3 regions of the Pseudoalteromonas sp. APC 3355 genome follow, and region 1 is predicted to be linked to each of the others. Evidence: predicted binding sites of a transcription regulator. Region 1 holds the regulator's gene; each other region holds the start of a gene.
The links. The regulator LexA, encoded in region 1, represses DNA repair genes until DNA is damaged. The targets are predictions, from matches to a motif close to TACTGTATNNNNATACAGTA.
Positions count from the first base shown of each region.

Region 2: uvrD (DNA helicase II) is a predicted target of LexA. The motif match lies at 5,456-5,475, and genes of this name have one in related genera.
Region 3: QMA08_RS05300 (YebG family protein) is a predicted target of LexA. The motif match lies at 3,923-3,942, and genes of this name have one in related genera.

Region 1 covers NZ_JASDDB010000018.1:10,361-18,582, reverse strand. The annotation lists gene QMA08_RS18310 (cytochrome c oxidase assembly protein) at 1-224, opposite strand, end outside; gene ctaD (cytochrome c oxidase subunit I) at 224-1,816, opposite strand; gene coxB (cytochrome c oxidase subunit II) at 1,816-2,958, opposite strand; gene lexA (transcriptional repressor LexA) at 3,442-4,059, opposite strand; gene QMA08_RS18290 (PaaI family thioesterase) at 4,227-4,667, shown strand; gene QMA08_RS18285 (hypothetical protein) at 4,668-5,048, opposite strand; gene QMA08_RS18280 (hypothetical protein) at 5,362-6,087, shown strand; gene QMA08_RS18275 (chaperone modulator CbpM) at 6,150-6,470, opposite strand; gene QMA08_RS18270 (DnaJ C-terminal domain-containing protein) at 6,470-7,438, opposite strand; gene QMA08_RS18265 (endonuclease) at 7,670-8,222, shown strand, end outside.
Region 2 covers NZ_JASDDB010000026.1:76-8,297, forward strand. The annotation lists gene QMA08_RS20205 (chemotaxis protein) at 227-1,075, opposite strand; gene QMA08_RS20210 (GNAT family N-acetyltransferase) at 1,179-3,248, opposite strand; gene uvrD (DNA helicase II) at 3,226-5,391, opposite strand; gene QMA08_RS20220 (hypothetical protein) at 5,695-5,919, shown strand; gene QMA08_RS20225 (YacL family protein) at 6,036-6,404, shown strand; gene QMA08_RS20230 (dUTP diphosphatase) at 6,485-7,108, shown strand; gene yrfG (GMP/IMP nucleotidase) at 7,124-7,771, opposite strand; gene nudE (ADP compounds hydrolase NudE) at 7,833-8,222, shown strand, end outside.
Region 3 covers NZ_JASDDB010000002.1:455,060-463,281, reverse strand. The annotation lists gene QMA08_RS05320 (TerB N-terminal domain-containing protein) at 1-1,702, opposite strand, end outside; gene dsbB (disulfide bond formation protein DsbB) at 2,537-3,055, shown strand; gene QMA08_RS05310 (DUF6170 family protein) at 3,057-3,359, shown strand; gene QMA08_RS05305 (helix-hairpin-helix domain-containing protein) at 3,384-3,680, opposite strand; gene QMA08_RS05300 (YebG family protein) at 3,995-4,312, shown strand; partial or broken gene putP (sodium/proline symporter PutP) at 4,586-6,052, opposite strand; gene QMA08_RS05290 (HDOD domain-containing protein) at 6,396-7,622, shown strand; gene QMA08_RS05285 (VacJ family lipoprotein) at 7,768-8,222, opposite strand, start outside.

The DNA of each region.
Region 1 (8,222 bases):
TTAACTTCAAACGGTGCACCACTTTGTGCGTGAGTAGTAAAGCTAACGCCGACTTCTCGGTTTTGTACTATTTGTGTACTTTGCTCTGCTTGCTCAAGCGAAGGCTTTCCATTAAGCCCTGTTACATCACAAAACACGTCATACAAAGGTACTAAAGCAAAGGCAAAGGCAAACATGCCTATGCAAATAAGTACCAAACGTTTGAGTAGCGGTGCGTGTGTCATTACTTAATTACCGGCGGCGTAGAAAAAGTATGATATGGCGCTGGAGAGTCAACTTCCCACTCAAGCCCTTCTGCTCCTTCCCATACTTTTGCAGGCACTTTATCACCGCCACGCGCGCATTTAATTACCACAGCTACAAACAACAATTGCGATAAACCAAAGGCAAACCCACCAATACTTATGATTGCGTTAAAGTCGGCAAATTGAAGAGCGTAATCGGGAATTCGACGCGGCATACCAGCAAGCCCTACAAAATGCATAGGAAAAAACAGTACGTTCACGCTCACCAGCGATAGCCAAAAATGCCATTTAGCCAATGTGATATTAAACATATTGCCCGTCCACTTGGGCAGCCAGTAATAAGCCCCTGCCATTATCGAAAATACAGCCCCTGTTACTAATACATAATGAAAGTGCGCCACTACAAAATAAGTATCGTGATATTGAAAGTCAGCAGGTGTAATTGCCAGCATCAATCCCGAAAAACCACCCAAGGTAAACAGCACAATAAACGCAATACTAAAAAGCATTGGCACTTCAAAAGTTATTGAGCCTTTCCACATTGTGGCAACCCAATTAAATACTTTTACTCCTGTAGGTACCGATATAAGCATGGTCGCGTACATAAAAAACAACTCGCCAGCGACCGGCATCCCAGTGGTAAACATATGATGCGCCCAAACAATAAAGCTAAGTAGCGCAATTGAGGATGTGGCGTAGACCATTGATGCATAACCAAAAAGTTTTTTACGAGAAAAGGTAGGCACTATGGTCGATATAATGCCAAAGGCAGGAAGAATCATTATGTATACTTCAGGGTGACCAAAAAACCAAAAAATGTGTTGGAACATCACCGGGTCGCCACCGCCTGCGGCATCAAAAAAGCTGGTCGCAAAATACTTATCGGTAAGTACCATAGTGACAGCCCCTGCAAGCACTGGCATTACGGCTATTAATAAAAAGGCAGTAATTAACCACGTCCATACAAATAAGGGCAACTTCATCCATGTCATGCAGGGGGCACGTAAGTTCACTATGGTTACAATCACATTGATTGCGCCCATTATCGAGCTAATTCCCATAATATGTACGGCAAATACAAACAATGCAGTATTATCATTACTGTATGTTGTGGACAGTGGTGCATAAAAAGTCCAACCAAATGCAGGACCCCCACCAGGCATAAATAACGATGCCAATAGGATTAAAAACGCAAACGGTAAAATCCAAAAGCTCCAGTTATTCATTCTTGGCAATGCCATATCTGGCGCGCCAATCATGAGTGGTATCATCCAGTTAGCAAGGCCTGTAAAGGCCGGCATAACCGCACCAAAAACCATAATTAAACCATGCACTGTGGTCATTTGATTAAAAAAGTGAGGATCGACCAACTGTAAACCTGGTTGAAATAATTCAGCCCTGATCACCATAGCCATTGCGCCACCAATTAAGAACATGGTCAGCGAAAAAATTAAATATAAACTACCTATATCTTTATGATTAGTTGTGTAAAGCCAGCGTTTAAAACCTTTAGCTGGGTGATGAGCATGATGAGCTTCATTGGCGTTAGGTTGTTCTACTATGCTACTCATTAGTTCGCCTCCACTTTGGCATCAAGTGCTGTCTGTATTTGACTCGGTTGAATAACATCACCCGTATCATTACCCCACGCATTACGTTTATAAGTAATAACCGCAGCTAATTGCTTTATAGATAACTGCTTGGCAAAAGCTTGCATTGCCGTACCGGGTCGTCCATGGATAACTACATCAATGTGATCTTTTATATCGCCAAGCACTATCGGGCTGCCTTTAAGTGCAGGAAATACGCCCGGTAACCCCATGCCAGTAGGTTGATGACATGCAGCACAATTAGCCATATATACTTGTTCGCCTAAAGTCATTAATTCTTCTTTTGGGAGGGTTTTATCAAGTAATGCGGCATCTGCTAATGCTGCTTTTTGTTTAGCCTGCTTTGCATCTGCAAGCCATGTTTTAAAATCAGCTTCAGATTTAGCGACCACCACAACGGGCATAAAGCCATGGTCTTTACCACACAACTCAGCACATTGTCCTCGGTAAGTACCTTCTTCGTTTATGTTCGTCCATGTTTCGTTTATAAAGCCGGGGTTCGCATCTTTTTTAACTGCAAAATCAGGTACCCACCAAGAGTGAATAACATCGTCAGAAGTCATTAAAAATCGTACTTTTTGATTTATTGGCAGTACAAGAGGCTTATCAACCTCAAGTAAGTAGTTAGGATTTTTATCTGCAAGATTCGCGATTTCATCTTGCGGGGTAGATAAAATAGAGTAGAACTCTACATCTTCGCCCATATATTCATAATGCCATTTCCATTGCGAACCCGTAATTTTAATAGTGAGATCAGCTTTGCTGGCATCTTCCATTGCAATTAGGGTTTTAGTGGCTGGTACTGCCATAGCAATTAAAATAACAAACGGAATTGCAGTCCAAAGTATTTCTACTTTAGTGCTTTCGTGAAATTGGGCAGGTACAGCCCCTTTAGATTTACGGTGATGAATAAGTGCCCAGAACATAATTGCGAACACTATCACCCCAATCACACAACATATTATAAATATGGTCATGTGCAGCTGATATACATTATTGCTTATATCGGTTACGCCTTTGCGCATATTGTATTGGCTGTTAGCCAAAACTGGGTGCGAAAAAACACATAATATAAGCCACAAGGTAGAGGTCAGTTTACCCATGTGACGGCTCCTTTGATGCTATTGCGAATGCAAAGCGAAGAGGCATACGGCTTAAACGCCAATTCGTTATTTTTATTTTTTTAGTCAATCTCATTTAATATTGATTGGTTTTGCTGCGCCAACAACGGGTTTGTGTATATTGTGTGTTCTCAAAACTAAAAAGCTGTGAGTTATTATTAGCTCAGCACATTAACAATTAGCTAAAAAACGAACAACAAGCAAGTTTTAGTATAAAAAACAATCAGGTGATATTGAATAATTAATAAAAAATCGGTAATCAACTGGGCGACAGGAAGTTCAAAATATGAGCAAAACAAAGGGGTTTAACGCATTCGGAGGGGGAAAATATAAGTGCAAAAAAGTTTACAGCTTAAATAGTCAGTGGGCTGTTTACGCCCTATTTTTAGTACAAATTTTAAAACAAAAATGCGTACTAATTAGTACGCATTTATAAAACTGCTTGTTTAAAAGCTATTTTTCAAGTCACATCCAATCAGCGTTTCTTATAACGCCAACGGCTAAGCCTTCAATATTAAAAGACTCATTCTCAAGATCTACTTCAATAGAGTCAAAATCGTCGTTTTCAGCATGAAGTAATACTTTACGACCCGCTTTCTCAAGACGTTTTACAGTTACGTCTTCGTCTAGGCGAGCAACAACAACTTGTCCATTTTCAGCGGTTTGAGTACGATGTACAGCAAGTAAATCACCATCCATAATACCAATATCTTTCATGCTCATACCGTTAACGCGTAGTAAAAAATCTGCAGCCGGTTTAAACATTAATGGATCGATTTTGCAGTGACTTTCAACGTGCTCTTGCGCCAAAATAGGTGAACCAGCAGCAACACGCCCTATAAGCGGTAAACCTAATTGTTCTGGCTCTTCTTCTTCAATTAATTGGATACCACGGCTTGCACCTGGTTTCATTTTAATTGCGCCTTTTTTAGCAAGTGCTTTTAAATGTTCTTCAGCAGCATTGGCACTTTTAAAACCTAATGTTTGCGCTATTTCAGCACGTGTAGGGGGCATACCAGTGTCTTTAATAAAAACTTTAATTAGTTCGAGTATTTGAGCTTGGCGGTTCGTTAATGGTCGCATACAACTGGTTTTCCATACAGTACATTTAACTGTGAGTATATACAGTTAAATAAAAATCGCAAATTTAAATTAAGCCTTAAAATAGCTAAAGTAATTTCACTTGTGTACATTTCAAGGATATAACTAAAGCTAAGTTTATAAATGATTAAAAATGCAAAGGAGACATTATGAGTATTTGGTACCAGCCCATCACCTTAGAGCTGTGCAAGCAGTTAGAGCAAGGCATTAATGGCCAAGGAACATTAATGAAAACTATGGGGATAGAAGTCACAGAAATTGGCGATGATTATTTGGTTGCCACAATGCCGGCAATTCCTGAACATCATAACCCAATGGGCATGGTTCACGGCGGTGCTAACGTTGTACTTGCCGAAACAGTTGCCAGCTATGCCGCTAACTTTGTTGTCGATTTTACTAAATTTTACTGTGTAGGGCAGGAGATTAGCGCAAGTCATTTAAAAGCATCTCGCAACGGCACTTTAACAGCCACGGCTAGAGCATTTCATATTGGCAAACGTAGTTCAGTGTGGGAAATAAAAATTACAAATAGCCGCAATGAGCTGTGCTGCGTATCAAAAATGACCGCAGCAGTCGTAGAGCGAAGATAGTTACTTTTCGATTGGGTAAATGGTAATTTCCATACCCGCACCAATCGCAGATATACGCAATAATGTATCTGCATCTAAGGCTTGATTAAAGCACTTAGGAGAAGTCCCTGATTCAAAACCAATATCAAACGTTCTACGTGAACAGCTTAACCATTGCTTTAGCGCGTTACGCGAACACGATTCAATAAGCTCACATATATGGTTTATGGCTTTATCAGGTGTGCTCACCTCACCTGTAGCTTCAATACGCGCTAGTTGACGGTATTCGTCTTTGTCATAATGTAAAATCGTCGCGACTTTTTTCAAGTCCGCCACTAGCAAACTAATATCTTGCTTTGATTCAAGCTCAAGATCTACATTTAAAAATTGAATTTCCGACATCGTTTCGTATTTATCCTCTAATAATTTCATTGCAAACTTTAACGCAGTTTTACCGTTATACCAAATCAACTATGCTCTATTAACCACTTTATATGGATATTTCGCAGCTTTTAAGTATTTTTTAGCATTTAAAGCTAGCTGGATATCAAACATCCAGCTCAATTAAACAGATAAGTCATGTTAGGGATTTAAGTGTAATCTTTTTTATTTTTAAATGATTACAGTAAGCTATAGTACAAACTGCGACAAAATGTCGCAGTAACTTATCCCATTAATGTAATAAACTAGCCTCTAAAAATAATAAGACTAAAACATGAATAAAAAAATATTTAAACATGCTCGCAAGTTACATAAATGGTTAGGTTATTTATTAGCACTACAAATTTTAGCATGGTTACTAGGTGGTTTAATTATGAGTGCAATCCCTCTTGATAAAGTTCATGGGGAGCATCTTGCAACACGTACTCTTAATAACCCATTTACGCAGGCTGATTATGTTGCCTCCCTTGACGATATTGCCTCTCAGGTGGTTAATCCAACACAAATAATTTTTGAGAACTTCTTAACTACACCACTTATTACTTTCTTTAGTAATAACGAGCAGCAAAGCTTCAATGGCATAACAGGCCGACCATTTGAACCGCCAACTAAAATACAAATTACCGCAAATGCTAAAGCACACTTACTTATTGACGCTCAAGTAACAAGCGTTGTACTACTAAAGCAAGGTACGCGGGAAGTCGGATATAAAACCAATGTTTGGCAGGTCCAATTTGACGACACTTTTAACACAACACTGTACTTGTCAGAAAATAACGGCAAAGTTGTCACCGTTCGCAGCACGCTATGGCGAATATTCGACTTTTTTTGGATGTTACATATTATGGATTACGATGAGCGAGAGAATTTTAATAATCCACTGCTTATTAGCTTTTCAGCAACCAGTGTACTTTTTTGTTTAAGTGGAATATTACTACTTATACAAAATATACGACTAAAACGATTTATCCGAATTAAAAATAAGAATAAATCAAAGTAGTCATATTGGTTTTTGAGAGCTAGCGCCCACTTATCAAAGAGTAAATAAGCCTAGTGCTTATTTTATTCCAAGTGCTTAAATCGACTCAAATGTCGCTTTAACATTTCGTTTTCGAAAATCAACTCATCACGCTCATCCAGTAATTGTAAAACTAAAGCTATTGCCGACCAATCTAACGAAAAGTCATGTTGGATACGGGCCGCTTTTTTAACTAAGGTCACTGCAGATACCGTAAATTGCCACTGTGTAACATGCTCCCCCTCAATTGGAACCGCAATATTATGCTCAACTAGCTCATATAAAATTGCTTCGCTAATATCACTACTCAAACATAGCTCTTTGCTAGTAAGTAAATCGTCCTTTTGTGTCACGATAATTTGCATTATGGCTTGCTCCAGTTATTACGGGGATTAAAGTGAGCTTTTTCGGCTAATTCTTCCCAAAGTTTTTTACTGGTATCATCAACAGATGTTGGATTAACAATTTTAAGCACAGCAAATAAATCACCTTTAGCTTTTTTACTCATTAATCCCTTACCTTTAATACGCAAGCGTTGACCAGACTGACTATTAGAAGGAATAGTTAATTGGATTTTTCCTGTCAACGTAGGTAAATTTAGCTTTGTACCAAGAGCCGCTTCCCATGGTGCAAGAGGGACAACTATATTTAGGTTATGACCCTCAACATCAAATAATGGGTGAGGCACTAAACTAATTTGTAAATACAAGTCGCCATTTTGCCCATTCGCTGACCCTAATCCGCCTTGCCCTTTTAGTCGAATTCGTTCGCCATTTACTGAGCCTGCAGGAATTTTCACTTTAAGTGATTTTTTAATTTCAGTGACACGGCCACTGCTGTCTCGCTGCGGTAACATAAACTCAACAGGCTTCACGGTATCAACTAAAGTCTCTTCAAGAAAAATTGGGAACTCTATTTCCACATCTTGTCCTTTTTGCGCGCGAGCGGCGTTACTTCTGCTCTGCCCGGAACGATCGAATCCACCAGCTCCGCCAAACATTGAATTAATAAAGTCAGAAAACTCTTGGTCGGTTTGAGGATCGCTTTGCTGATAATTACTTTGCGAAGAGGCATTGTTACCACCATAATGGCCTTGCTGTTGACGAGCACGATTTTGTTGGTGACGACGTAACTCGTCGTATTTAGTGCGTTCTTCTTTGTTATGGATGACTTCGTAAGCTTCTGCTATTTCTTTAAACTTATCTTCTGCTTGAGGCTCTTTGCTTACATCTGGGTGATATTTTCTGGCTAACTTTTTATAAGCTACTTTAACCGCTTTATCATCTGCATCAGGCGATATTCCAAGCACTGCATAATAATCAACAAATTTCATTTGCAATCCAAATCCTCATATTGAGTAAGCTTTAAGCATACTCCTTAACGGGTAACCTTGTGTGGTTAAAATACGATAAATAGTAAGAAATAAATGAATAGTGAAAATAACTTTGAGTAAAAAATTAATCAGGCACTTTTTATTAATATAAGCGTAGGCCTTAAGTTAACTTTATCTTTTATCTTCAAGGCTTTAAACTGCCTATTCCTGTAGTTCACATTTGTGATGGATATGACTCGATTTATTCTGGCCTTATTGGCTTGTTGTGTGTGCGTTTCGGTATCAGCCGAACAATTTACCCGTTTTTCAACGGCTAAAAGACATTTAATTAAAACCCTACCTGACAACGCCAAAAGCATTTACTGCGGCTGTGATATTAAAAAAGAAGGCAAAAAACTCATTCCTGATCCTTCTAACTGTGGTTACATTCCTCGAAATACACTTACCCGCTCAGGCAAAGTAAATGTGCGAGCACTACGCATTGAGTGGGAACATATTGTTCCGGCGTGGGAATTTGGTCATCAGCTACAATGTTGGCAAGATGGCGGACGTAAAAACTGCCGTAAAGTAAGTGCTAAATTTAGAAAAATGGAAGCTGATATAAATAACTTAGCGCCAGCTATTGGCGAAATTAATGCCGATCGCTCTAATTATCGTTTTGGCATGCTTAGCGAAAACGCCACACAGTATGGTCGCTGCGAAGTAAAAGTAAACTTTAAGCAACGTGTAGTTGAACCGCCTGTCTATGCACGTAAACGTATAGCCGACACTTACGCTTACATGC
Region 2 (8,222 bases), on a different contig from region 1:
TCCACCGCTGTGGGCACTACGACATCCTATTGCGTAGCGCACAGGCTTCAAATTGTAGAGAGCCCGACTAGAAATAGTCGGGCTTTTTTACATCTGCAGAAAAGTGAAATATGGGGAGTAACGGACATTACATACTCGATTCTTCTCTAATTCATCTAAATGTACAAGTTGAGCGGAATAGCTCATTATTCCAGTACTAAAGTTAATAACCAAATTTAAAGGCTATTTAAAATAGTCCATAAGCTTGGGTTTCTTCACTTTCAGATTCTTCTAGTTGAGCTGGTTTAAATATTACGCTTGGATCAATTAATACACTATGCTTTTGGGGGAGCTTGATTAATCCTAGCATCATATTTTTAGTTTGTGGGTCTAGATCAAAACCAACCTCAGTGAGCTTATCCAGTGGCTTTATGTCTTCTTTTTTATAGTCGATATTATCTTCAACTTTATCTACTAATAAACCAACATGTGGATTTAATCCGTCTTTGGTGGTGAAAACAATAATAGGTTTATAGTCTAAGGTTATTTGCTCTTTAGCTGATTCAAATAAACGCTCAAGCTGAATTAGACTATTGCGCTTAATTTTGTCGAGCAGAGCTGATACTTGTTTATGATCACTTTGATTATGGGCTGCTATAGCTGCTTTTGCTGTCTCTAGTAATGATCGGAAAGGCTCGTCAAGCCGAGACATTGTTAATTTTAAGTCTTCATTGTCGGTGTTGAATTCTTTGTAAAATAAAACAAAATCTTGTAGTTCGGCATCATTATTTGAAATAGAAGTCGAGCTATTTAATAAGTTGTTTTGAAGGGTATTAAACCAGTTTAATAGTTTGTCTTGCCATATTCTTAGTTGCTTTAGTACATGCGCATTACTTTGTTCAGTTGAGATATCATTTAAAATAATACCTAAATCAAAAACAGGCGTTGGTATATCCATATAATCTTTAACACCAATAAAGCTTTTATTATTGTTGGGTAAAGTTGTTAGATTATTGTCAAAGCGCTCTGTTAATAAAATGTCGAGTATCTTTAGTGAAATTGTTTTGCAGCCCACTTTAAAGTTTATTAATTCCATGCCTTTATCTTAATTTACCTATTAATGTTTTAAGGATAGAACAAATTAAATAAATAGCTTAAAGATGGATAAAATTTAACAGAGATAGGGCAACTAAAAGCTATTAGATCGTACTTGTGAGGTTTTTTATGGCACGTTTAAATTGATTCTCAAGCTGTTTTTTTCCTAATAAACCTAAGTGTTGAATCACTTTTTCATTACTTTCATTTTGCAGCACTAACTTTATTAAAAGTTGTTTATCCGACTCTGTTAATTGAGATATATAAGAAGGTGACTGGCTCAGTAACTGCCAAAGAGTTGCAGAGATACTAAATTGAGTGAAGTTACTTTTAGTGAGCAGCGCTAATCGCTCGTGAGTCTCTAGGCTTATTAACTCGTCGCTAAATCCTTCAATTAGGATATTCACGAGTTGCCAATCTAGTGTTTTAAAGTGTGTTAAAAGCCCATAAAAAAAATCGTTTTTAAACTGCTTTTTTAGGGGTTGAAGAATTGTGCTTTTGTCGCTTAAGCATTTAACCACAAGCGCCGAATGTTCAGCGGTGCTTTTATCGCGTTGATAACCTAATTTTACAGTATCAAACCCTAGGTTTTGCCAAAAATTAAGTAACTGCGCTGTTGCGCCAAAGCTTGCACCAAGCCAACTACATTGGCTTTTTACCTGCGATTCGCAATAATTAAGTAACTTTTTACCAAGTCCTATATTGTGGGAACTCGGATCAATCGCTATTCGTACAACGCGAGCGCTCAGTTGTGTTAAACAGTCATTATTAAAGCTAAGTTGTGAGAGTGCTTGCGCCATTAAATGTCCTTGCGGACGGCGCTCTCCACTTATAACCTGTAGGGCAAGTTCTTCACTCAAACCACCTTCTATGGCGATTAAGCATACGCCAACTAATTGATTATTAATTTTGCTAATAAATAGTCTTTGCGATGGTGCGTCTAGCAGTTGGCGTAAGTCGTTGACACTACTTTGATAGTGAGCCAGTGCAAGTAGGGCAATAACTTGCTGCAGTAAAGATTCATTGTTTACAAGAGATTGCTGAGTTACTTCGCTATGAATTGGCTGCTCTAATTGATCACTACCTAATTCTTTATATTGTGCATCGAGTGCAAGCAAGGTGCGAATGTGCTTCTCGAGGGGATCGTGTTTAGCAAAACGCAGTGGCTCATCAAGCGTTACAACTTTAGAGGCTTTATAGTGCGCTTTAATATAGTTACTAAAGCGAATAGTATAACCCCTACCATTGCCCTCATACCCAACCAGAGTGCTTGCAAATACTATACGAGGGTAATGAGCTAGCATTTGTAGTAATAACGGAACAGGGATTGCTGCAGCTTCATCAACGAGTAGTAAATCGCACTCAGGTAGTGTGTTTAATAACGCGTCAGGTGCAACGTAGTGCAAGTTGGCGAGCTGTTTATGTTCAGCGTTGTATTGAAGGCTTAACTCTTGGGCTAAATGTTTAAAGCTGCTATGGGTCGCTTTAAACTGAGTGCTGCAAATAATTACTTTTTTATCAGCTAATTTTGCGGCTGCTAAGCCAAGTGCTGCCGACTTACCTCTACCTCTATCGGCATTAATGAGTAAAGGCCTGTTGGCACGGCCGTTAGCTACTTTTACTATTTGCTCAATACAGTTTTGCTGTGGCTCATAATCAATTTTATTATGCATTACATAGCTAGCGTTATTACTAATACAGCCATTTTTTTCACTAAAGTGAAAAGCGGGCAACGGTTTAATAATAGTCGCGAAACGCTGATTAAATATGCTGTAGTTAATGCTCTGACCGTGTGATTGCACTGTACTCAATGCTGGATCTTGCCAAGAGGCTAAATCATCCAGTTCAGGCAGTAATAAAAACAGTATACCGCCTGCTTTAACGGTGCCGGCAAGTGCTGCAAGTTTATCAGGGTGCAAACCACTAAAACCATCGTAAACAGCATGAGCAAATTCTTGCCCTAAAATTTGGTGTGTGCGAGTAGGCCAGTACGAATTTTTAATCGCGCACTGCTTGGATACAACAAGTGTATTGTTTTCATCTATTAATGAGTTAAGTATTTCATAACACCAAGCTGGGCTGCCCGTGATCAACACTAGCTGACGATTATACGCGCCAGCTAATTGTTGCTCTAACTCAATTAGGTGTGCTTTATACCGCTTGTAATCGTGCATAAGCCGTTACTAACCATTTGCTACCAAGGTCGTCAAAGTTAACTTGTACGCGAGATTGCGCGCCACTGCCTTCGTAATTAAGTACGGTACCAACACCAAACTTAGCATGCAAAACTCGTTGCCCTAAGTTAAAGCCACTGTCTTCAAATGCTGCATGGCTAACTGATGCGCTAAAACGCCCGGCGGCAGGTGGACGAGAAACCTGTGTTTTAATACGAATTTCTTCAACGCAGTCCTCAGGTATTTCGCGTAAAAAGCGTGATGGGCTATGGTATTTTTCTTGCCCGTATAAGCGGCGACTCTCAGCATGGCTAATATATAACTTATCCATTGCTCGTGTCATGCCTACATAACAAAGGCGGCGCTCTTCTTCCAAACGACCAGACTCTTCGTTACTTTGCTGAGAAGGGAACATGCCTTCTTCTACGCCTACCATAAACACTAGCGGAAACTCTAAGCCTTTAGCTGAGTGAAGCGTCATCATTTGTACGGCGTCTTCGTGTTCTTCTGCCTGTCCTTCACCTGACTCAAGTGACGTATGGGCTAAAAAGCCTTGTAAAGGTGAGCTGTACTCTTCGTCTTCAGGCAGCTCATACTGATCACAAGCGCTAATTAGCTCTTCTAAGTTTTCTACGCGAGCACGGCCTTTTTCACCTTTTTCTGCTTGGTACATTGCCATCAAGCCTGAGGTTTGAATTGTGTACTTAGCTTGCTCATGCAAAGTTAGGTCGCTAATTTTATCTTCTATTTGTTCAACGAGTTCTACAAACTTACTTACTGCACCAGAAGCACGACCAGATAAATGCTGTTGTTCTACAATTGCTTTTGCGGCATACCAAAGCGGTAACGATTCTGCTCGTGCACAATCGCGTATATAGCTCAATGTTTTATCGCCAATACCGCGTGCTGGCGTATTAATTACACGCTCAAACGCGGCATCGTCTTGACGATTACCTACTAGGCGTAAGTACGACAACGCATCTTTAATTTCTTGTCGTTCGAAGAATCGCATACCACCATAAATACGGTATTTTAAGCCTTCTTGTAGCATGGCCTCCTCGAGTACACGAGATTGCGCGTTACTACGGTATAAAATTGCGGCATCTTGTAGGGCATTACCTGCATTTAACCAGCTTCGTAGTTTGCTACTTACAAAGCGTGCTTCGTCTAATTCATTAAATGCTGCATAAATAGAAATTGGCTCGCCATCGTTACCGTCGGTCCATAAGCTTTTACCCATACGCTCTGAGTTATTTTGAATTAATGCATTAGACGCTTTCAAAATAGTTGCTGTTGAACGGTAGTTTTGTTCAAGACGAATGGTTTCTGCGCTAAAGTCAGTTAAAAATCGTTTAATATTTTCGATTTTAGCACCGCGCCAACCGTAAATACTTTGGTCATCGTCGCCTACAATCATGATACTGCTTGTATCGCCTGCAAGTAACTTTAACCATGCATATTGAATGGTATTTGTATCTTGGAACTCGTCTACGAGCATATGTGCAAAGCGTTGCTGGTAATGACGTAGTAACGTAGGGTTATTTTTTAACACTTCGTAGCTGCGTAGTAATATTTCGGCAAAATCAACTAAGCCAGCTCTGTCACAGGCTTCTTGGTAGGCGGCGTAAACACGCAGCATCATTTGCTCGTTAATATCGTATGCTTGAATATCTTTAGGGCGAAGTGCTTCATCTTTTTTGGCGCTAATGTACCAGCCAAATTGTTTAGCAGGCCATTTTTTATCATCGATATTCATCGATTTTAATAAGCGCTTGATCATCCGAAGTTGATCGTCAGAGTCTAAAATTTGAAAGGCTTCTGGTAAGTTAGCTTCACGGTGATGAGCACGTAAAATACGATGCGACAAACCATGGAACGTACCAATCCACATACCACCTACAGGGGCTTTTAGTGTTTCTTCAACGCGGCTGCGCATTTCTTTAGCCGCTTTATTAGTAAAGGTTACGGCAAAAATACTGTAAGCAGATGCTTGCTCAACTTGCATAAGCCACGCAATACGATGAACTAACACTCGTGTTTTACCAGACCCAGCACCTGCTAATACCAGCATGTTTTGTAGTGGGGCTGCAACGGCATCGCGTTGTTTGTCATTTAAGCCATCGAGTAATTGTGAAACGTCCATCGTTACGCCTTTTTAATCAATATTGTGGGCAGTATAACAGGTGTTTTTGTTAGGCTAAATAAAATACTGTTTTTATAAACAGCTATTTATAAAATAGCCTTAAAAACGAGTAACTTGCTATTTTTTTAAACAAACAAAAAAGTGTAAACGCACAATAAAAATTGCTAATTTGACCTAAAGTTAGCAATTTTTACTAACTCTCTAAATCTAGACTAATTTAACTATTTGATTTGTAAGCTTTAATAAATTGGCATAGAGTGTGTAAGTAAATAATTATAAAATCAAATAAATACAGAGGTTAGTATGGCAGATCAAGGTTCTGGCGGTAACGTAATCGCAGCATTATGTAATATATTTTTTCCTGGTTTAGGGCAGTTAGTGCAAGGGCGTATTTTAGCGGCTATATTTTTTGCACTCGCTATTATAATAAGTTACGCACTAATTTATGTGCTTGTAGGCTTTGTACTTGTGCCTATTATTTACTTATGGTCGATTATTGACGCAGCGCGTTATAGATCGCGGAGTTAACGGCTTTAAAGTTGAGTAAAATAGCGCCCTTGTGGCGCTATTTTACTTTATATGTCCTGTGGTTTGCGGGCGTTTACGTATATAATTACGCAATTAAAGATTTACAGGCAAACCCTATGGAATATCAATTTATTCGCGACCCTATTAGTGGGCTACGTATTAAAATAAGCAGTGAACACGCTATTATTGGTCGCTGGCTAAACGAAGAAATAGGCAAAGACAAAGTAGCTATGGTGCAAGCGCTTATTGCATCGGTGAGTTCAAGCTATGAGCCGCTAACGCTAAAAGGCCAAGAAATAGATTTAATATTAACCAAAGACGAAGCACTATTTGAAGCCCATGCGCTGCATCAAGACAGTGAAGACCTAATAGCGTATCAAGATGACGATTTAGCGCTTGAAGAAAATGGTTTAAGTAGTGGTTGTGGCTTTGAAGATTTCATTGATTTAATTGATTCATGGGCTGAATTTAGCGGCTCAAAGTAAACTACATATTAAGATAGTGCTGATGCGTTAAGCTTCCTTTATCTGTACTATTACACTAATCAAAAACGACAGGAATGAATATGTCTGCCAATTTAAACAAGCTAGTAGTTATGCTAGAAATGCAAAACGCCATGAACACTAAAGTACATGAGCAATGGTTTACTCAAGGGTTCGAATGGTACCGCGCTATTTGGGTTGAGTGCGCTGAAATGCTGGATCATCATGGTTGGAAATGGTGGAAAAAACAAACACCAGATACTGAACAAGTTATTTTAGAGTTGGTTGATATTTTTCATTTTGGTCTATCGCTTAGAATTGACGGAAAAACTAGCTACGAAGACTTAGCAAAGCAACTTGAAACTGAGCTTAGTAATGCTCAACAAGCGGATGACTTTAAACAAACGCTAGAAATATTAGCGGCTTGCGCTGTTGCAGATAAAACGTTTAATGCCGCTGCCTTTGCCGGCTGTATGGCGCAAATGGGTATGGATATTGATGATTTATATCGCGGCTACGTAGGTAAAAACACGTTAAACTTTTTCCGCCAAGATCATGGCTACAAAGACGGTAGCTATATTAAAGAGTGGAACGGGCAAGAAGATAACGAGCATTTAGTTGAAGTAGTTAAAAGCCTTGATACAGAACATGCTGATTTTGCAAAGTTAGTGTATCAAGGCCTTGAAGCGCGTTACCCAAAAATCTAGCCCATGTAAACTGAGTTAAATAATCTTACGATAGTCGGTAACACTCAGGTAATCGGCTATTTCGTTATGTGGTTGTTGGCTATCAGGGTTAGCAACTGCAAGTAAGTGCTCGATGCCGTATTCTCGTGCGGCATTTAATACCGGCACACTGTCATCTACAAACAAAGTGCGCTGCTTATTAAACCCTAAGTCTTTTTGTACTTGGTGCCACAAACTTTGCTGCTCTTTACTTACTCCATATTCATGAGTAGACACTACACCATCTAGGTAGTTATCAATCGCTGTATGCTCAAATTTCAGCATGACACTCTCAGGGTGGGCGTTGGTAAGTAAAATTAACTCTTTGCCTGCTTTTTTAAGCTCGGTTAAAAAATGAGGTACGTCTTCGCGCATTTTAATTAAATGCTGAGACTCTCGTTTAAGATCCATTATAGGCAAGCTTAATTGCTGCTCCCAATAATCTAAACAATACCACTGTATTTGACCGCTCACAGCTTGATAGCGTTTTAAAATATCTGCTTTAGCTGCATCTAGGCTAATGCCTCTAGCTAATGCGTGTTGCGCAGGGATAACGTTAAGCCAAAAATGACTGTCGTAATGTAAATCGAGTAATGTTCCATCCATGTCGAGCAAAACGGTATCGATTTTTGACCAATTTAACATAGGAATTTCAACTTATAAGGTTTATTATTGAACTAACTGCCATGATAGCAAATTAACGCCAATGACACAGAAAAAGCACCCAACACCACCACAAATCCTCAGTAACAATGTTGTTGCTAAAAGTCGCCTGTTTACTGTGGAGTCTTTAGAGTTAAAGTTTTCTAATAACGAAGAGCGCCAGTATGAGCGAATTCGCGGCGGTGGCCGGGGAGCAGTGATGATTGTTCCGTTAAGTGCAGATAATGAGTTACTACTTGTACGTGAATACTGTGCCGGCACAAACAATTACCAGTTAGGTTTTCCTAAAGGCTTAATTGATCCGGGCGAAACTCCAGAGCAAGCTGCTAACAGAGAACTTAAAGAAGAAATTGGCTTTGGTGCTGAGTATTTTAAACCATTAAGAACAGTAACAATGGCGCCGAGTTACTTTAATGCCACTATGCATATTTTA
Region 3 (8,222 bases), on a different contig from region 1:
TTGCAACCATCGCACCTAAGCGAAGTGCGACACCCACTTGGTTAAATACATGACTAGGGACAAACTCTTCCCCATGCCCTGGAGTAAATAAGACAAGTTTGCCATCTAATCTAGGTTTTGCATGGTGGTAACGTAAGTCAGGCGCAATACCTATATCAGCAAGGCTCGCTAAGTTATAAATGAGGTCACTTTCCTTTTTATTTATCGCTTTTGGTACTGGTAAGTCTGTTTGCAACCAAAATTCAGATACATTTGTTACCCCACCATTTTCTAAAATAATAGCCTGAGCCCACCTCTTAAACTTTTCAATTAATGGTGATGGTTGACTACTAGCAATAGCGCGAGGCAGTAACATCAGTGCAGCTAAGTCATCTCTACTAGTGCCTGCTTTACCTAAGTAACGGCTATAACTAGCTAGTTCCTCAGCGACTTTATCAGCAATAGGTATTAGCTTTTTAATAGGGGCTTTTAATATGCTCGGGTCTGGTAAACTATCTAATAAAATTTTAACGCTAGGAAGACTACCGCTGGCAGAGAAGTACTCAGCGTTTAATTTAGTTTTATTGGGCTTAACTTGCATTCCCTCAGGGAATTTTTGCTTGTAGTAAAGTTTAAAAAGTGAATCAAACTCTAAATCGCAGCGCCTAGCTGCGGTTTTTAAATTGTATTGGTCTGTATTTTTGATCCATTCAAGTGCCAACTCATCATCCACTTTTTCTGTGGCAACGATTTGCTCTGAAAGACGTAATTTAAAAAGTAGTGAATGACGTGTCTTAGGTAATATGTGTTTTTTACTTTTAAAAAATTCAGGTTTTAGTAAATACATAAATTCTAAAAAGTTTGCTGAGTAACCAGCAAAAGAGCGATTTGAAGCAAACACCTTGTGTAAACGAAGTACTTCATTAAAAATATCCTCGAATTGTTCATCTGCAACTTTATTGTCTTTGTTGTTCACAACAACAAATCTTTCAAATCCATAAAAGTACAAAAATACGAATCCTATTGGGGTATTAGCTGCGCTTCTGTCGGTTGCTAACCAGTCGAGATAGGCACCTCTACATTGCCTAGAAAGCCTGCTATAACTTGGCCAGTAACCAAGCGAATCGTCAGTGTAATAACCCAGCTGATGCCCTAAAGGTGTTGATGCAGGTAAAATGGAGTTTATTAGCGCAGGGTCAGGGTCATAACTTCTCATAGACTCCATTTGCTCACCTATGTATATCAACCCCATTAGCTTACGCTTTTGTATAATAGTTTCTTTATTCTTATCAAGCCATTGGGCTTTGCGTGTGCCTTTAATGCTCTTATTTAGAGGATTTGCACTCTCAAAAATATTAAATGTAGCTAAATCGTCCTCAGAATGTGTCGCACTATCAGCACTTTCTATAATTGAGGTAGGTGTATTAACAACAGTGATGCGAGGTTTTGGATCAGTCTGCTTTGCAGTTTTTAATTCATTCATTTGTTCCTGTAACTCAACGCTAACTGATGCTTTATTAGTTTTAATGGGATTTATCGAGCTAGTCACGTCACTCGAAGGTCTAGACAAAGAAACCTTAGAGGCAGGCGTATCAGGAGTTTCTTTTATACTTTGCCTCGGATTATCTAGTACTTTAGGCTTTTTTTTATTTGAATTTGAGCGTGGACTGGTAATTAACCAAATTATCAATATAACAACTGCGATTATAAAAATGAATTCCATGTAATATCCCTTTAAAAATGGTTGGTACCATTTTGGTATTTAAAACTCCATATGCTACTAACATACCACTAATAAATTCAGAAATGTATAATACTGCTACTCAGTAATTTCAATTACTCTTAATCAAAAAAATCGTCTTTAATGAAACCTCTTTGCATAAGGGTCCTCGAACATCCCTATAGGATGTTAAGTTTGCGAAATATGAAACTAACATGGGCTTGGTTCATAATTAATAACTGAACGCATATTAGGTCACCGCTATATCGTCTAAAAAATCTCAACTTATACGTGTAAATATAAAAAAAATATCACGTTATGCGTGGTGTGAGATTCTCACATGGCTAATTAAAAGCTATAAAATGGTCTTTTTCAGTGTGTGAGATTCTTATGTGATGTATGTATGATCAAAAGCAAATGGGTAGAAATTTAAAATTAATAAATAATTAAATTTGGGTTTCTCTAATTTAGCTACAATGCATGAATATCTAGAGTAATATTCATTGTAGGTACATTGTTATTATGGAGATATTTTTATTTACGCAGCGCCTGAGCTTAATTAACTTATCCCGCACTTGCCATAAGAAAAGTACAAAAAAGTACAACCATAAAAAATTCTTTAGATGATGCATCACCTTAGTATAAGTAAGCAATATAACTGAGCTTATGTATCGATGGGAAAATAATAGAACGTCATTTAACCTTTGCTAAGGCTGAATTGAGTAGTCATTAATTTCATCTTATAAAAAGCGACTTCGGTAGCTTTTTTTTCCTTTTTGTTGCTGCATACTTTATCCTACGTCATAATCTAACGTCCTATTAAAACGCGGAATTTTTATGAACTGGCTTGCACAATTACCTACCCAACGAACCCCGTGGCTTTTATTTACAGCTATCGTTTTTTTACTTGAAGTTACCGCTCTTTTCTTTCAATACAAAATGGGGTTAGCGCCTTGCATAATGTGTATATATCAACGCACTGCAGTATTGGGGTTATTAGGCGCAGGGATTGTAGGCTCAAGTAAACCACAAAGTAAAACTGTGCGTATGATAGCGTATGTTATTTGGGGAATATCGAGTGTTTGGGGATACTTAATTGCTCGCGAACATATTGATATGCAGACCACCACAGACCCTTTTGCATTTAGCTGCGAGTTTGAACCAAATTTCCCATCATTTATGCCACTACATGAATGGATACCTAGCTTTTTTCAAGCTACCGGGGATTGTGGAAATATAGATTGGCAGTTTGTTGGCATGAGCATGCCTGCTTGGATGGAAGTGATATTTGGGATTTTCTCACTAACGCTATTTATTATAATTATTGCCCGTTTATCAATTAAAAAGTCGATTTGATATGTTTACATTTTTTTCAAGCCAATTAGACCAGCTTAAGCATTTAAAAGTACGCCAGCGTCAAGACGTAATTGCGCTTGCATTAAGTCAGCTATCGCCAACTGATAAAGTTCTATTGCGTATTATAAAACTGCTATTACTTAGCCCACTATTTTTAATATTCACTGTATTTAAAGGTTGGATATTAATACCATTTTTGATACTTGGCGGATTGTGCTATCCACTATTAACTACACCTATTGAGATTAACTTTGCTAAAAAGCACTTAAGCGATGCACTAAAACAATTTAATCAGGGCGCCTAGCACCCTGATTACTATTTAGAAATATTAAAGTGTAAGTTTCCCCTCTAATTTAGCTAAAAGTTTTTTGCCAATCCCTTTAACTTGCGATAAATCACTAACGCTTTTAAATTCGCCATTTTCTTCACGATAATCCACAATTGCCTGCGCTTTTTTCTTACCTATACCAGGTAACTTAGCAAGCATCTCTGCATCAGCATTATTTATACTAATTGTCTCAGCTTGAGGCATTTGCTTAGTTACTTCTGATAATTGTGCATACGCGGTAGTCGCGGGTAGTAAACATAATAAACTTATGATGAGTAAATTTTTTAACGTTTTCATTAAACTTGCCCTTATTCTTCTTTTCTTAATTTTGAGTATTGCTCAGGAAATCAATAAATAAGGAACTGTAAAGTTCATCACTTAAAGTGTACCTAAACGCATTATCACTATGATCCGAAATCCTGAAAATGCAGCTGGTACAACAAAGTGATTGCTTAACTAAAGTAAAGTTACCGTTTTTTGTCAAATTTAAGACACCTAAAAATTAATACTTCGCGCTTGCAAATTTACTTACAAACCATTACTGTACATAAAAACAGTAATCTAATGGTTTTTTAAAAACCACGGTGCCAAGCAATTTTGCAGGAGAAATCATGGCTGTTGTTGTTAAATATGTTGTAGAACGAAACGGAGTCGAGCGTATGACGTTTACTACCAAAAAAGAAGCGGATGCTTATGACAAGATGCTCGATATAGCAGAATCACTTGAGCTGATGCTAGAAAAGGTAGACGTACCGCTTAGTGAGCAACAAATTGAATCACTTGCTTTAGAAATAGCGAAAAGCAAAGATGATTTTATGACCATATTAAAAGGTGGCAAAGATCCAGCTGTTACCAAAGCGCCAGCAAAAAGTAAAAAGTCAGATAACGTTGCATCAATTGAAGATAACAACGATAAAAAAGTAAGTTAATTCATAGAATGTTCCCTCCTCGGACGGGACAAACTAAATAAAAAAGGGAGCAACTAAGTTGCTCCCTTTTTTATTATACCAATTCGCTTAATTAAGTGATCTCTTTGAGGGTGGAAAAACGTGTTGATAGCTAGGCAAAAATTCGATATTTAGTTGTTCTAAATGAGAATTTTTTAACGCCGGTAGCAACACGTTTAGCCCCGCAAAATGATTAAGTATTATTGCGGATTGGTATTAATTACTACTCATTTTAAAATAAATAGTAATTGCTAATTAAAGCTCTTTTTCTACTTCATCAAATAAAGCAGTGATGTTTTGCTCAGGCTCTTTTGTTACTAAGCTAACAACAACAATTGCAATACTCGCTAAAATAAAGCCCGGTACTATTTCCTACATAAAGCTACTTAAGCTTTCACCATTGATAGTAAATGGTCCATATATCCAAATTAGCACAGTAAATGCGCCTACTAACATACCAGCTAACGCACCAGCAAAGTTCATGCGTTTCCAATAAAGGCTAAACAATACAAGTGGTCCAAACGCAGCACCAAAGCCAGCCCACGCATTACTTACTAGGTCTAAAATAGAGCTATCTCTGTCGTAAGCTAAATAAATAGCGAACATAGCAACTACGGCAACACTTATACGGCCAACAGCAACTAGCTCTTTATCACTGGCATCTTTACGTAAGAATGTTTTATAGAAATCTTCTGTTAATGAACTTGAACTAACCAATAATTGAGATGAGATAGTACTCATAATCGCAGCCAAAATTGCAGCAAGTAAAAAGCCAGCAATAAGTGGGTGGAACAGCAACTCAGAAAGAATTAAGAAAATTGTTTCAGGGTCTTCAACTACAATGTTGTTCTCATAAGTATAAGCTGCACCAAATATACCAGTACCAACAGCACCAATGGCAGCAACAATCATCCATGTCATACCAATACGGCGTGCTTTAGGCATATCTTTAACACTACGTACCGACATAAAACGAACAATGATATGTGGTTGGCCAAAATAACCTAAACCCCAAGCCATTGCAGAAATAATACCTAATGCAGAACCTGCACCAATCCAGTTAAGCATATCTGGATTTACGCTATGTAAAGTTGATTCTAAAGGTTGTTCAAGCAAAGAGTATGCAACCGTTGGTACTAGAATAAGTGCAATGAACATAATACAACCTTGCACAAAGTCAGTTAAGCTTACAGCTAAAAAACCACCAAACAAGGTATATAAAACAACTACGCCCGTTGTAATGTATAAACCCATTTCATAAGTTAAACCAAATGAGCTTTCAAACAATTTACCACCAGCGACAACACCAGATGAAGTATAAAGAGTAAAGAAAACAATAATTACCACAGCTGATACAACACGTAATAGGTTGGATTTATCATTGAAGCGATTTGAAAAGTAGTCTGGGATGGTTATAGAGTCATTTGCTTTTTCAGTGTAAACACGTAATCTCGGTGCAACTAACAGATAATTTAACCAAGCACCAATCACCAAGCCAATTGCTATCCATGTACTACTAAAACCAGTAACAAACATCGCACCAGGTAGGCCCATTAAAATCCAGCCACTCATATCAGATGCACCTGCAGACAGTGCAGCTACACTTGGAGATAGATTTCGTCCACCTAACATGTAACCAGATACATCGTCAGTAGATTGCTTATATGCATATAGTCCGATACCTAACATTACAATAAAATATAATGCTAGTGAAATAATCATTCCTGTTTCCAAATTAGCCTCCGCATAATTATTAATAATAGGCTTTAATCCAAATAATGACTCTTAAAATTTTATAGTTAAGACACTATTGGGGTAAAAACCATTCTCGCTGACTATATCATGCTTGATAATAAAATCTCCAACTTGTTGCCCTCACCTGATACAAAAATACTCATGTTGAATGATTTTAAAGCGAATTGGTGAAATAAAATAAATTAAATACTAGAAACACCTTAATTTTTAATGATAATTTATTAATCTAGCAAATATACGTAATGCTATTTTGAGTCTTTTGCCATATATTATTACAATACCCAATTACATTACTCTTACGGAACTGTTTATGTATTTTTACGCTGCACGCCAACCTATTTTAGACAGAGATAAAAAGCTCATCGGGTATGAACTTTTATTTCGCGATGGCGTTGATAACGTATTTCCTGATATAGATGGTGACGAGGCAACTACACGACTAATTGAAGGTAGTCAGTTTAATTTCGGCTTAGAAGATTTAACCGACAATAAACCCGCCTATATAAATTTCACCCTAGAAACGCTATCAAAGGGCTACCCAACACTATTGGGCAAAGATACTGTAGTTGTAGAAATCCTTGAAACTGTGCAACCTGGGAAGCGATTATTAGCCATAGTGAAAGATCTAAAAGATAAAGGTTACACTATTGCTCTTGATGACTATATTCATCAGCCTGTTTGGCGCCACTTTTATCCATTTATTGATATTATTAAAATAGACTTTTTAGCATCTGATATAGATACAATAAAAACGGTTCTTAATGATTTAAAACTGCACTCGCATATTAAGTTACTTGCCGAAAAAGTAGAAACCTATGAAATTTACCAACAAGCTCTAGAGCTTGGTTTTGATTATTTCCAAGGATTTTTCTTCTCAAAACCTGAAATGGTACAAAGTAAGGCTCTACCGCCTTCAGAAATGGCATTAGCTGAATTACTTTACGAAACATCAAGCGTTGATATGGATCTTAAAAAAATCACTGATGTGTTTGAGCGTGATGTAAACCTATCTTACAAATTACTTAGGTATTCAAATTCTGCTGCCTTTGCAAGGCGTGCTGAAATAAGTACCATTAAGCAAGCCCTTATAGTGCTTGGTGCTAACGAAATTAAAAAACTATTATCATTATTATTTGCAGCGCAAGTATCAGCAGATAAACCTATAGAGCTAATTAGGCTATCGCTTACGCGCGCTCGTTTTGGTGAGTTACTCGCTATATCCCATGGACAATTTAAAGATACCGGCATGGCATTTTTAACCGGTATGATGTCTCTTATGGATGCTATTTTAGATGAGAGTATGGAAAGCGTTATGAAAAAGCTTCCACTTTCGAATGACATAAAAGCAGCGTTATTAAACGATGAAGGCTTGCTGGCAAAATATTTAAACTTAGTTAAGTATTATGAACAAGCTAACTGGTCAGCCGCAAACGAATTAACGAAAGAGCTAAACCTAGGTGAAAAAGTTCCTGATGCCTATCATGAAGCACTGACTTGGGTTAATGAGCAAATGCAGTTAGTAGTTAACGAAAAATAAGTAACCCGAACTCTGGTTAAGATATTTACTAATTTATTGAATTATAATGATATCTAAGTTTATTTTTCTCTAGCCAAAGTTCAGATTATATAAACAGTCAATAAAAACGCCAGCATTTAGCTGGCGTTTTTATTAGTGGCTTCAATTATAAACTTTCTAAAAAGTCTTCATCAAAATCAGCTGGCTCTTCTTTTATAGGTGGGTTGCCATCGTACAGCTCATAAATTTGACGCTGGAAGTAAATATCTTTTACAAATAAGTACGGATCAAGTGAATCATTTAATAGCCCTTCTTGTGGTATTAAAGATGCACGCGCCTCAACTGCTTTTAAAACAAATACTAAAATAGTTTGTGGAGTCGTTAGCGCAACTTCAGGTAATACAAAGTTATCGACTACATCACCGGTCAGGTTACGTGCTGTTGTTGGCCCCATACCTGGTAGCATTAAATAGGCGCCATCACCTACGCCCCATACACCCAACGTTTGTCCAAAGTCTTCATCGACTATTTCAAGACCTAGTGAGCTTGCAACATCAAAGATACCAAACAGACCGACAGTAGAGTTAACTAAAAAGCGTGCTAAGCTCACACTTGCATTAC